3 regions of the Congregibacter sp. genome follow, and region 2 is predicted to be linked to each of the others. Evidence: predicted binding sites of a transcription regulator. Region 2 holds the regulator's gene; each other region holds the start of a gene.
What was found. Region 2 encodes LexA, which represses DNA repair genes until DNA is damaged. Its sites were predicted from a motif close to ACTGTNTNTANANACAGT; they were not measured.
Positions count from the first base shown of each region.

Region 1: the regulator LexA is predicted to act here: its motif matches at 1,733-1,750, upstream of imuA (translesion DNA synthesis-associated protein ImuA).
Region 3: the regulator LexA is predicted to act here: its motif matches at 1,787-1,804, upstream of ACTG39_RS09415 (error-prone DNA polymerase).

Region 1 is NZ_CBFIIF010000040.1:14,633-17,910, forward strand. It holds gene ACTG39_RS12845 (LPS-assembly lipoprotein LptE) at 1-161, shown strand, start outside; gene holA (DNA polymerase III subunit delta) at 170-1,204, shown strand; gene ACTG39_RS12855 (GFA family protein) at 1,173-1,634, shown strand; gene imuA (translesion DNA synthesis-associated protein ImuA) at 1,768-2,625, shown strand; gene ACTG39_RS12865 (OsmC family protein) at 2,805-3,242, shown strand; gene ACTG39_RS12870 (DUF2788 domain-containing protein) at 3,250-3,278, shown strand, end outside.
Region 2 is NZ_CBFIIF010000015.1:56,680-59,957, reverse strand. It holds gene ACTG39_RS08275 (mechanosensitive ion channel family protein) at 1-951, opposite strand, end outside; gene ACTG39_RS08270 (DUF6763 family protein) at 1,196-1,513, shown strand; gene lexA (transcriptional repressor LexA) at 1,670-2,296, shown strand; gene ACTG39_RS08260 (hypothetical protein) at 2,473-2,727, opposite strand; gene ACTG39_RS08255 (hypothetical protein) at 2,811-3,278, opposite strand, start outside.
Region 3 is NZ_CBFIIF010000019.1:44,681-47,958, forward strand. It holds gene ACTG39_RS09415 (error-prone DNA polymerase) at 1-1,747, opposite strand, end outside; gene ACTG39_RS09420 (DUF1415 domain-containing protein) at 1,883-2,431, shown strand; gene ACTG39_RS09425 (NAD(P)/FAD-dependent oxidoreductase) at 2,424-3,278, shown strand, end outside.

The DNA.
Region 1 (3,278 bases), on a different contig from region 2:
TGGAGCGCACCAGCGCCTCGGTCAATAAGCAAATGGAAAACGACCCCCAGAATGTTGTGGGCAAGGCTGAGGAGGTTCGGGTGTTACAGGGAGAGCTGCGCCGGGAGCTGGCGACGCAAATTTTGCGCAGGATTAGTTTTTTCGCTGCGAACGTCGAGTAACAACGTCCATGCGCATCTACCCCGAGAAGCTTGCCCAGGATCTCGATCGCAGCCTCCACCGCGTGTACCTCATCAGTGGTGACGAAACGCTTTTGGTGCAGGAGTGCGCTGACCAGGTCCGCGCCGCCGCGCGCCGCGCTGGCTGCCATGAGCGACATGTTATCGACAGCAGCGATCGTAGTTTTACCTGGCAGGACCTAAACCAGGACTCGAGCAGCATGTCCTTGTTTGCCGAGCAGCGTCTCATCGAATTGCGCATTCCTAACGGCAAGCCCGGCACGGAGGGCAGCAAAGCTCTTCAGGAATACCTCGCCCACGCGTCCGAGAGCGACACACTGCTGATCGTCGCAGGCAAAATCGACAAAGCCAGCACAAATAGCAAATGGTACAAGGCCATCGATCAGGCGGGCGCTACCATCCAGCTCTGGCCTGTGAGTGCAGATGAGCTCCCGCGCTGGCTTGAACGTCGCGCCCGAGGCATCAACTTATCCATCGATCGCGATGGTCTGGCCCTGCTCGCCGAGCGAGTCGAAGGCAACTTGCTGGCCGCCGTACAGGAACTTGAAAAACTCCGCCTCCTTGCGGGCGACAGTACCGTGACAGCCAGGCAAGTTGCAGACGCCGTCGCCAACAGCGCCCGCTTTGATACCTTTGCGCTTATCGATGTAGCACTGGCCGGACGCGCGGAGGACAGTTTGCGTATGCTTCACGGGTTGCGCTCAGAAGGCACCCAGCCGCCCGCATTGCTCTGGGGACTGGTCAGAGAACTACGCTTGTTACGCGCTCTTTTACAGGCTGTAGCAGCCGGGCGTCAGCCCATGCAGGCAATCAACGAGGCCCGCGTCTGGAAAAGCCGGCAATCGGTGATTCAGGCCGCCATGCGCAGGCACTCAGTTGGCAGCTGTGAGGAGCTGCTGTCTTTGGCAGCTCACGTTGACGGCTGCATCAAGGGTTACGCTCAGGGCGATCCCTGGGAGCAAACAGAGTGGCTGATCACGGGTCTTGCACGCGATGGCAAGCCGACACTCTCGCGATCAGCATAAGGTGACAGGTCTCTCCACACAGACTGCCCCCATCATCGGCGCCTGTAACTGTGGTGCGGTTCAGTTTGAGATTAGTGCCGACGTGTCAGATGTCTATATATGTCACTGCTCTATTTGCCGACGCTCCACGGGCAGTAATGGGATCGCCGTCGTAGTTGTGGATAACGAGGCTTTTCGCTGGACTGCAGGAGAAGACAGTATCTCCACCTGGCGAAAACCGGATGTCGACTGGCAAACGTGGTTCTGTCGCCAATGCGGGTCTCGCCTGCCAGGCGCTAACGATGCCGAACGCACCTTTGTCCCCGCAGGCCTCCTCCTTGAAGGCAGCGGGTCTCTCGCAGTAAAGCACCACATTTTTGTGGACTCGAAGGCTGACTGGGATGAGATCGGCGATAAAGGCTGCCAGCACCCCGGGGCCTTTGGCAGCTAGACAGACGCAATAGCGACCTTCGCGAAGCACCGGCAGTAACATGTCTTAATAGGCGACAGGTCAAAAGTATTTACTTGCAGGATGCTCCCTTTAAGACTACTGTTTTTATATACAGTACTTTTGGAGAGCAGCGATGTATCAGGATTCAGGCAATACTTTACCCGGCAACCCGCACGACAACCCACTCAGTAATTCTGTACATCAGCTGTCCGGGCGCCTAGCTGCAAAGAAAATCCCTGAGAGCCTGCACAGCGTCATAAGCCGCCGTGATACCTGGCTCGGCTATAGTGATTTTGCCAGTTCGCCGCTCATTGATAATGCCCAGGACAAACAGCATAGCGCCGATAGCGCCGCGAACAGCGACCTTCACTACCATCAACGTATCCCTACCGGTTTTGGTGCACTGGATGCTCGTCTGTGTGAGCAGGGCTGGCCCCTGGGCACCTGCATAGAAGTCATGAGTGACGCCTCGGGCATGGGGGCCATGGGTTTATTTCTGCCGGCCATGGAAGTTCTCAGTCGGCAAGAGCGCTGGCAGGCATTCGTCGCACCCCCCTATACGCCTTACGCCCCCCTCCTTGCAGCTCGAGGAGTAGACACCCAGAAAGTACTCCTGGTTCACCCCCGAGAGCGTGAAGAACTGCTCTGGAGCACCGAACAAGCTTTGCGCAGCGGCACCTGCAGCGTAGTTTTCAGCTGGCTGGGAAATGGCGAGTATCGCTATGCTGAGCTGCGAAGACTCCAGCTGGCAGCGGCACGCGGCAATACCTTAGCCGTGTTATTCCGGTCTCAGGACGCCGCACATCAACATGCCCCGACAGCGTTGCGCTTACAGATGAATGCTTACCGGCAGGTGCATATCCTCAAACAGCGCAGTGGCATGCAGGGCATCGATGTCTATTTACCCCCTGAGGATGATATTCCGCACCAGCCTCAACTTTGGGAGTTGCCGAAAGACGCAGTATCTCCAGAGAGTCGTGTCGCCTCTTAGCCTAATCTGCTACTTGCTACCTGCTACCTGCTACCTGCTACCTGGAATCTGGCATCTGGCATCTGCAACAACAGCAAACCAGTAAGCCTGGAGTTTATCCGCCTATTCCTGTCATGAGTGCTCTGCCCTAAAATGCGGGCACTTAATGACCTTCGTTTTTCTGAACAGGAATAGCCACCATGCAAGATTTCCCTCACCACTATCAGGTTAGTGGCAGCGCTACAGCTGACAGCCCCGTTGTACTTACCGCCGAAAACGTCTCAGAAATTGTCACTGCGCCACCCGCAGAGTTTGGGGGGCCAGGCGACAAGTGGTCACCAGAGTCATTACTCGTCGCAGCCGTAGCGGACTGCTTTATTTTGTCATTTCGGGCCATCGCCCGAGCATCGAAACTGGAGTGGAGCGATCTTCAGTGTCAGGCATCAGGCACCCTGGACCGCGTAGAGAGAGTCACACGATTCACTGGGATCAACGTAGAAGCTACGCTAGTCGTGCCCGCCGGAACAGATGTCGAAAAAGCTGAAAAACTCCTACACAAAGCCGAACAAAGTTGCCTGATCACAAATTCACTCATAGCGGACAGCATGCTGAGCACAAACATTACGGTGGACGACTAGAACTTTCATGGATCAATGGTTAACGGAGTACGGCGT
Region 2 (3,278 bases):
TGTATGACAGTACAAAAAGCAGTCCAGCGACGAACCACCGAAGGACTCAAAGTTAACAATAATGGTCTGGCTCGTATCGATGGCCTCGTGAGCATTGAGCATCTCACGGACGGCCTCAACCACGGCCGCAAGGACCCTGCTGTCGTCGTAGCGTAATCCAAACTTTTCGTAAATACGCCGATTGAGCATTCGCGATGGATTCTCAATCACAATTTGACTGAACACCGAATTGGGAACGTAAAGCGGCCGCTTATCAAAGGTGCGTATGCGCGTTACGCGCCAACCGATGTCCTCGACGGTACCTTCCAGCGCCCGATCCGGTGACCGCACCCAATCTCCAATGGTGAAAGGCCGGTCCATGTAGATACCCAGTCCACCAAAAAAGTTCGCCAGTAAATCCTTTGCGGCAAATCCCACAGCGATGCCACCAATACCGCCGAAGGCCAGCAAACCGGACACAGACACGCCCAGGGTCTGAAGAAGCATCAACGCTGTGATCAACCACAGTGCGACACGTAACAACCTGGCCGTGGATCGCACAGTTGCCTTGTCTACCGATGCGCCATCGGCGAATTTGGCGAGTACAACTTGCTCCTCGATGTTGGCGATGAGGCGATGCAGAAACCAGGGCACGAGAAGCACCAGCGAAGCATGGAGAACGGTTAAGGCGACCTCTCTCAGGGACGCCAAAGCGGGTAATAGCGCGAACAGCAGCGTCAATAGCAGCAACCACCAGGCTAGTTTCGCGGGAGCGATAAGCGCGACCACAAAAGCGTCGTCCCACTGCTGAGTAGACTGCTGCGCCAAGCGGTGGACGCGCCGGAGAAGCGCTCCGATCACCCATTGACCAACTAGCGCAATGAGCAGCAGCCCCCCCGTAGCCACCCAGACCCAGGGTAAGTTGAGGCTATTGGCGACGTGTGCAAAAGCAACCGCGAGTTGTGATTCCATGGCGATCCCGACTGGTTTTAGACTATTTGAGCATGTAGAAAACGCCCTTAAGGCGGTGAAAGTATAACAGCGACCCTACAAGCTTAGACGCTTCGTGCAACGGCAACGCCAAGTGATTGAATAGCCACGGTTCCTTCAAAAGTGCTCACGCGCAGGGCAATAACTGTCACTTAATCCTGACAGTTTTCTTCGCTGGCATCTCCCCAAAATGCTGATAGCTTTAAGAGTCCTAGGGAGAAGAGATATGAGTCAATTTGTACCAAAACTGGGCCGCTGGTATCAGGATCGCGAGAGCGGCCAACTGTTTGAAATTGTGTCCCTCGATTTAGATGAGGCCAATGTTCAGGTCCAGTACCTGGACGGAGAGCTAGCCGATTTTGATCTCGACGTCTGGGCGGAACTCAGTTTGCGCACCGCAGCGGCACCCGAAGACTGGCGCACGCCGTTTGAACTGGATGACGCTGATGAGATCGACCCGGACGCAGCGATGCACCCCCTGCAGTGGAGTAGCCCTCTATCCAATATCGAGCCGGACACGGTACTGGCAATCGAGGACGTCTAGCGACGGCGTTTGTCTGTCATTGGCGTTAACAGCGCGACAAGCTTTTAGGGAGTAACTGACTGCGAAGATGCGCGGCAAAACGTCGCAATAAGATTAGTTGCTCCGCCGCGTTTACTGTATATAATCACAGGCACTGTACAAATTCACAGGTGCCTCATGCTCAAGCTTACTGCTCGTCAGGAACAGGTTCTGGACGTTATCCGTCGTCATATCGGCGATACCGGCATGCCCCCTACCCGGGCCGACATTGCCCGGGAGCTGGGATTTAAATCTGCCAACGCCGCTGAGGAGCACCTCAAAGCCCTCGCCCGCAAGGGCGCCATCGAGATCATCCCCGGAGCGTCTCGAGGTATTAGGCTGCCCGAAGACGCGGGCCTGCCTATCGTCGGAAAGGTCGCAGCGGGAGACCCTATTCTTGCCGCAGAGAATGTCGAAGAACACTGCGCTATCGATCCGTCCCTGTTCCACCCCCCGGCGGATTATCTACTGCGGGTTCAAGGCGACAGTATGATCAACGTAGGCATTCACGATGGCGACCTGTTAGCCGTCCACAGCACGCCGGTAGCTGACAACGGCGCGATCGTTGTCGCTCGCATCGATGATGAGGTAACGGTAAAGCGGCTGAAACATGGTCGTGACAAGCGCCACCTGCAACTTTTACCCGAAAACGACGACCTGTCTCCAATCGATGTTGACCTCGCGGAGAGCAGTTTCGCCATTGAAGGCCTAAGCGTAGGGGTGATTCGTCGGTCGATGCAGTACTCGAAGCAGTACTCGAAGTAGTACTCGATTGGCAATCGCTATAGAGGATGCCTGGCTAACCAAACCGAATTGGCGGAATTGGCGGAATTAGCGAAATTAACAGCGCCCTAGACTTTCCAGGGCCTCAATCACCCCGGGGCTGAACAAAAAACCTTGTTCAAGGCTGCCGGCTTAGACACAGCCGATCGCCTCTCGAATCAGTGCAGGATTCGAGGGGCTGTTTGTGTGGGCTCAGTCTCTACTTCGACGTCCGTCTGCTCCGCGACCTCCGCGGCAGCCTGAATACCGGCCTGAATCATAGCTTTCGCCACTTCCAGTCCCTTATCCAGAATGTACATTCGGGTTTCGTCGGAGAAGCTGATGGTCACGAGAGGTTTACTATCGTCATCAGCACGTTGTAGAACTATGTCGCCATCACCGAGATCCACGATCTCGAGCAAAGATGTAGGCACGCAGTAACCTCTAAATGAGAGTTGCAGCGCAATGGTAGCAGTCCTGCTCCCTCCGGAACAAGTCGACTACGAGACAGGGCGCTCTAACACTCAGATAGCGAATCATCCATTCTGGTCATGGTGGCCGATAACGCATCTGCCCAAGCCATCACGACAGCAAAGCCTGCGACTTCACGGTCACTAACCAACAGCCCCTGCACAGATTGCACACTACTCTGGGCGCCCGGTGATGGACCTGCGCCCGAAGTATCCTCGAGCATCTGTGCCAGCCAGCCCGTTTTCTCCAGTTGGGTAAACTCAGCGATTTCGGGGCTTAGGGCCTTACCGGCATCAGGCCGCGGGAGATCCCCGGTATTTGCCGGCAGGGTAAGCGACGATGCTTCTTCGACGCCGGATACAGCTAAGAGAAACCAGCCATAGGCCTCCAGCAAGTGCATGCGCACCGCCGGCAGAAAGCCGTCTATGAGCGCGCTCTCGGTGTGCCTCGCTTCGCTGCGCATGCGATCCCAGGCCTCAAGCAGAATCCGCGCGCGGTAAAGCGCTTGATTCGC
Region 3 (3,278 bases), on a different contig from region 2:
GCGCTCGAGACTCGATCTGGAAAACACCAATGGAGTCTGCTTTTTGCAGCATGCGATAGGTTGCGATGTCTTCTGCCGGAACATCTTGCAGCGTACGGATACTGGGATCATAGCGATTTACCAATGCCAGAGATTTGCGGATCGCCGAGAGCATGCCCAGCGCCAGAACATCGACCTTGAGTAACCCCAGCGCTTCGATGTCATCCTTATCCCACTGAATCACGGTGCGGTCTGCCATGCTGGCATTCTCTACGGGGACAAGCTGCGAGATGGGCCCCCGGGATATCACAAATCCGCCGACATGCTGAGACAGATGTCTCGGGAATCCCAATATCTCTTGCACCAGCTGATAAAAGAGCTGGGCGGTATTGGGTTTGCCATCTTGGCTTTCGGTTTGTAGCCCATGTTCGCTAAAGCGTGCTTCCAGGTCGCGCTGCTTGTCCCACCAGGCGAGAGACTTAGCAAGATCGTTGACAAATAGAGGGTCCAGGCCGAGGGCTTTACCTACATCGCGCACGGCACTGCGAGCTCGGTAAGTGATAACCGTGGCGGCAAGTGCAGCTCGGCGTCGGCTGTACTTTTCGTAGATGTACTGGATAACTTCTTCGCGGCGCTCGTGCTCAAAGTCCACGTCGATATCCGGAGGTTCGTCACGCTCCCGGGATATAAACCGCTCAAATAGTAAAGAGATTTTCTCGGGGGAGACTTCTGTGATGAACAGGCAGTAGCACACTACGGAGTTTGCGGCGGACCCGCGGCCCTGACACAGGATGCCGCGACCCCGCGCGAAACGAACAATGTCGTGTACCGTAAGAAAGTAGTACTCGTAATCCAGCTCGGCTATCAAGGCGAGTTCTTTTTCGATGCGCTCGCGAATGACTGAGGGCGCCCCGTCGGGCCAGCGTTGGCTTGCTCCTTGCCAGGTAAGTTCTCTCAGATAGTCCCGCGCGTTATGCCCATCGGGTACGACTTCTTCGGGGTACTCGTAACGCAACTCATCCAGAGTGAACTGACAGCGCTGGGCGATGTTGAGTGTTTCGTCCAGAAGCTCGGCGGGGTAGAAGCGTTGCAGCTGCCGGATACTGCGTAAGTGCCGTTGAGCATTAGGTAGCCGGCGACGACCTAGCGCAGCAACACTACAATTGTGATGCAAGGCGGTCATCACGTCGTGCAGGGGTTTGCGGGTTGCGCAGTGCATACGCACATCACCGCAGGCGACGAGAGGTAGCTGTAGTTTGCCCGCGAGTGTCTGCAATGCCCGATAGCGGCGCAGCTCATCGTTGCCAAGAAGATAATGCACCCCGATCCAGACTCTCTCTCGACAGAGTCTTGCGAGTTGTTTGCCATAGCCGCGATTAGCTTCGCTGTCTTCCTTCGGGAGCCAGATGAGCAAGCAACGCTTAAGATGAAAGATCACATCTCGAAGTGTCACCTCGTATTCGCCTTTTGGGCTACGGCGCCGGCCAAGGCTGATGAGTCCCGAGAGTTCGCCATAGGCTGCACGCGTGGGAGCAAGGGCAATGATATGAACGCCTTCGGTTAAGGTGAATTCACTGCCGATAATCAGCGGTATTCCGTATTCCTTGGCCGCTACGTGAGCTTTGACGACACCGGCCAGGGAGCATTCGTCTGTAATAGCGACCGCGGCATAACCATTCACCGCAGCTTGCGCGACAAGCTCTTCTGGACGGGAAGCGCCGCGCAGGAAGCTGTAACATGACAGGCAGTGGAGTTCGCAGTAGGACATGGTTTACGGCGGTGCCAAAATTTCTCGGCCGCACAGTGTACTGTATATTTATACAGTATTTATAGATTATCTAACTTACGTCCTAAATTGCCTTTTTTGCCCTCGGTTTTAGCGCCGTGGCACGATTCTGGAGTTATGTATCTGAACGACCAAGCTTTAAATGCCTGCCGGCGCTGGATAGACAGCCTTGTAGTGCGATACAACCTGTGCCCCTTCGCAAAGCGCGAGCTCGACAGCGATAGCGTGGCGTTCACGCTAAGTGATGCCGACGACGAAGAGGGGTTACTCACTGCTCTGGCACAAGAGCTGCAGCGACTCGAGGATTGTCCGGAGATCGAGACTGCGTTTATTGTCCATCCAAAGGTATTGAACGACTTCTATGACTTCAACGATTTCCTGGGTCGCTCTGATGCTCTGCTTAAACAGATGAAGCTGGAAGGGATCTATCAGATCGCCAGTTTTCATCCGCATTATCAATTTGCTGGGACTGAGCCTGATGATGCCGAGAACTACTCCAACCGTTCACCCTATCCGATGCTGCATTTACTGAGAGAGGAGGGCGTGGAGCGTGCGGTTGCTGGTCATCCAGATATCGCGAGAATTCCCGAGGACAATATCCGCACACTAAATCGCCTTGGAAGAGAGAGGCTCCAAAAGCTTTTGCAAAGCTGCCTAGATGAGTAAAGGCTCTCCAAAATACGATGTGGTTGTTGTCGGTGGCGGCGCAAGCGGCCTCATGTGCGCGATTAGTGCGGGGTATCGTGGGCTGCGCGTTTTAGTGCTGGAGCAGGGCCCAAAAGTTGGCTTAAAAATTCTGGTGTCGGGCGGCGGTCGCTGTAACTTCACCAATGTTTTCGCAGACCCGCGCGAACACTATGTGTCGCAGAACCCCAATTTCTGCATCTCTGCTATGAAGCGGTTTTCGCCATCGGACTTTATCCAAATGGTGGAGACTGCGGGCATCGACTATCACGAGAAGAAGCTGGGCCAGCTGTTTTGCGACCATAGTGCCAAGGATATTGTGGCCATGCTTTTGGAGCAGTGCTCCTACGCGGGGGTCGAAATTCGTTTACGCCAGGCGGTGACTTCCATAGATCCCGGGACAGATGAGGGGTTTGTTGTGCGCACCGGGGATGCTGAGTATGAGGGTCAGAAGGTAGTTATCGCTTCCGGTGGTTTGTCTATGCCGAAAATCGCGAGTGATCTGGCCTTTCGCGCCGCTAAAGAGTTGGGCTTAAAATTGAATGCAACACGCGCTGCTCTGGTGCCCTTAACCTGGAATTCCAGTGACAAAGCCGTCTACGAGTCGCTTTCAGGCATATCCACAGAAGTTATTGCGAGCTGTCAGGGCCACAGTTTTCGGGAGAATCTGTTGTTCACCCACCGGGGTCTGAGTGGACCAGCAATCCTGCAGATATCGTCCTTCTGGCGAGAAGGTCTGGCCGTGGATATAAATCTACTTCCCGATCATGACGCATCCCAGTGGCTTGCAGCAGCGAGAGAAGCCAATCCCCAGCAGCGGCTGCTCAGC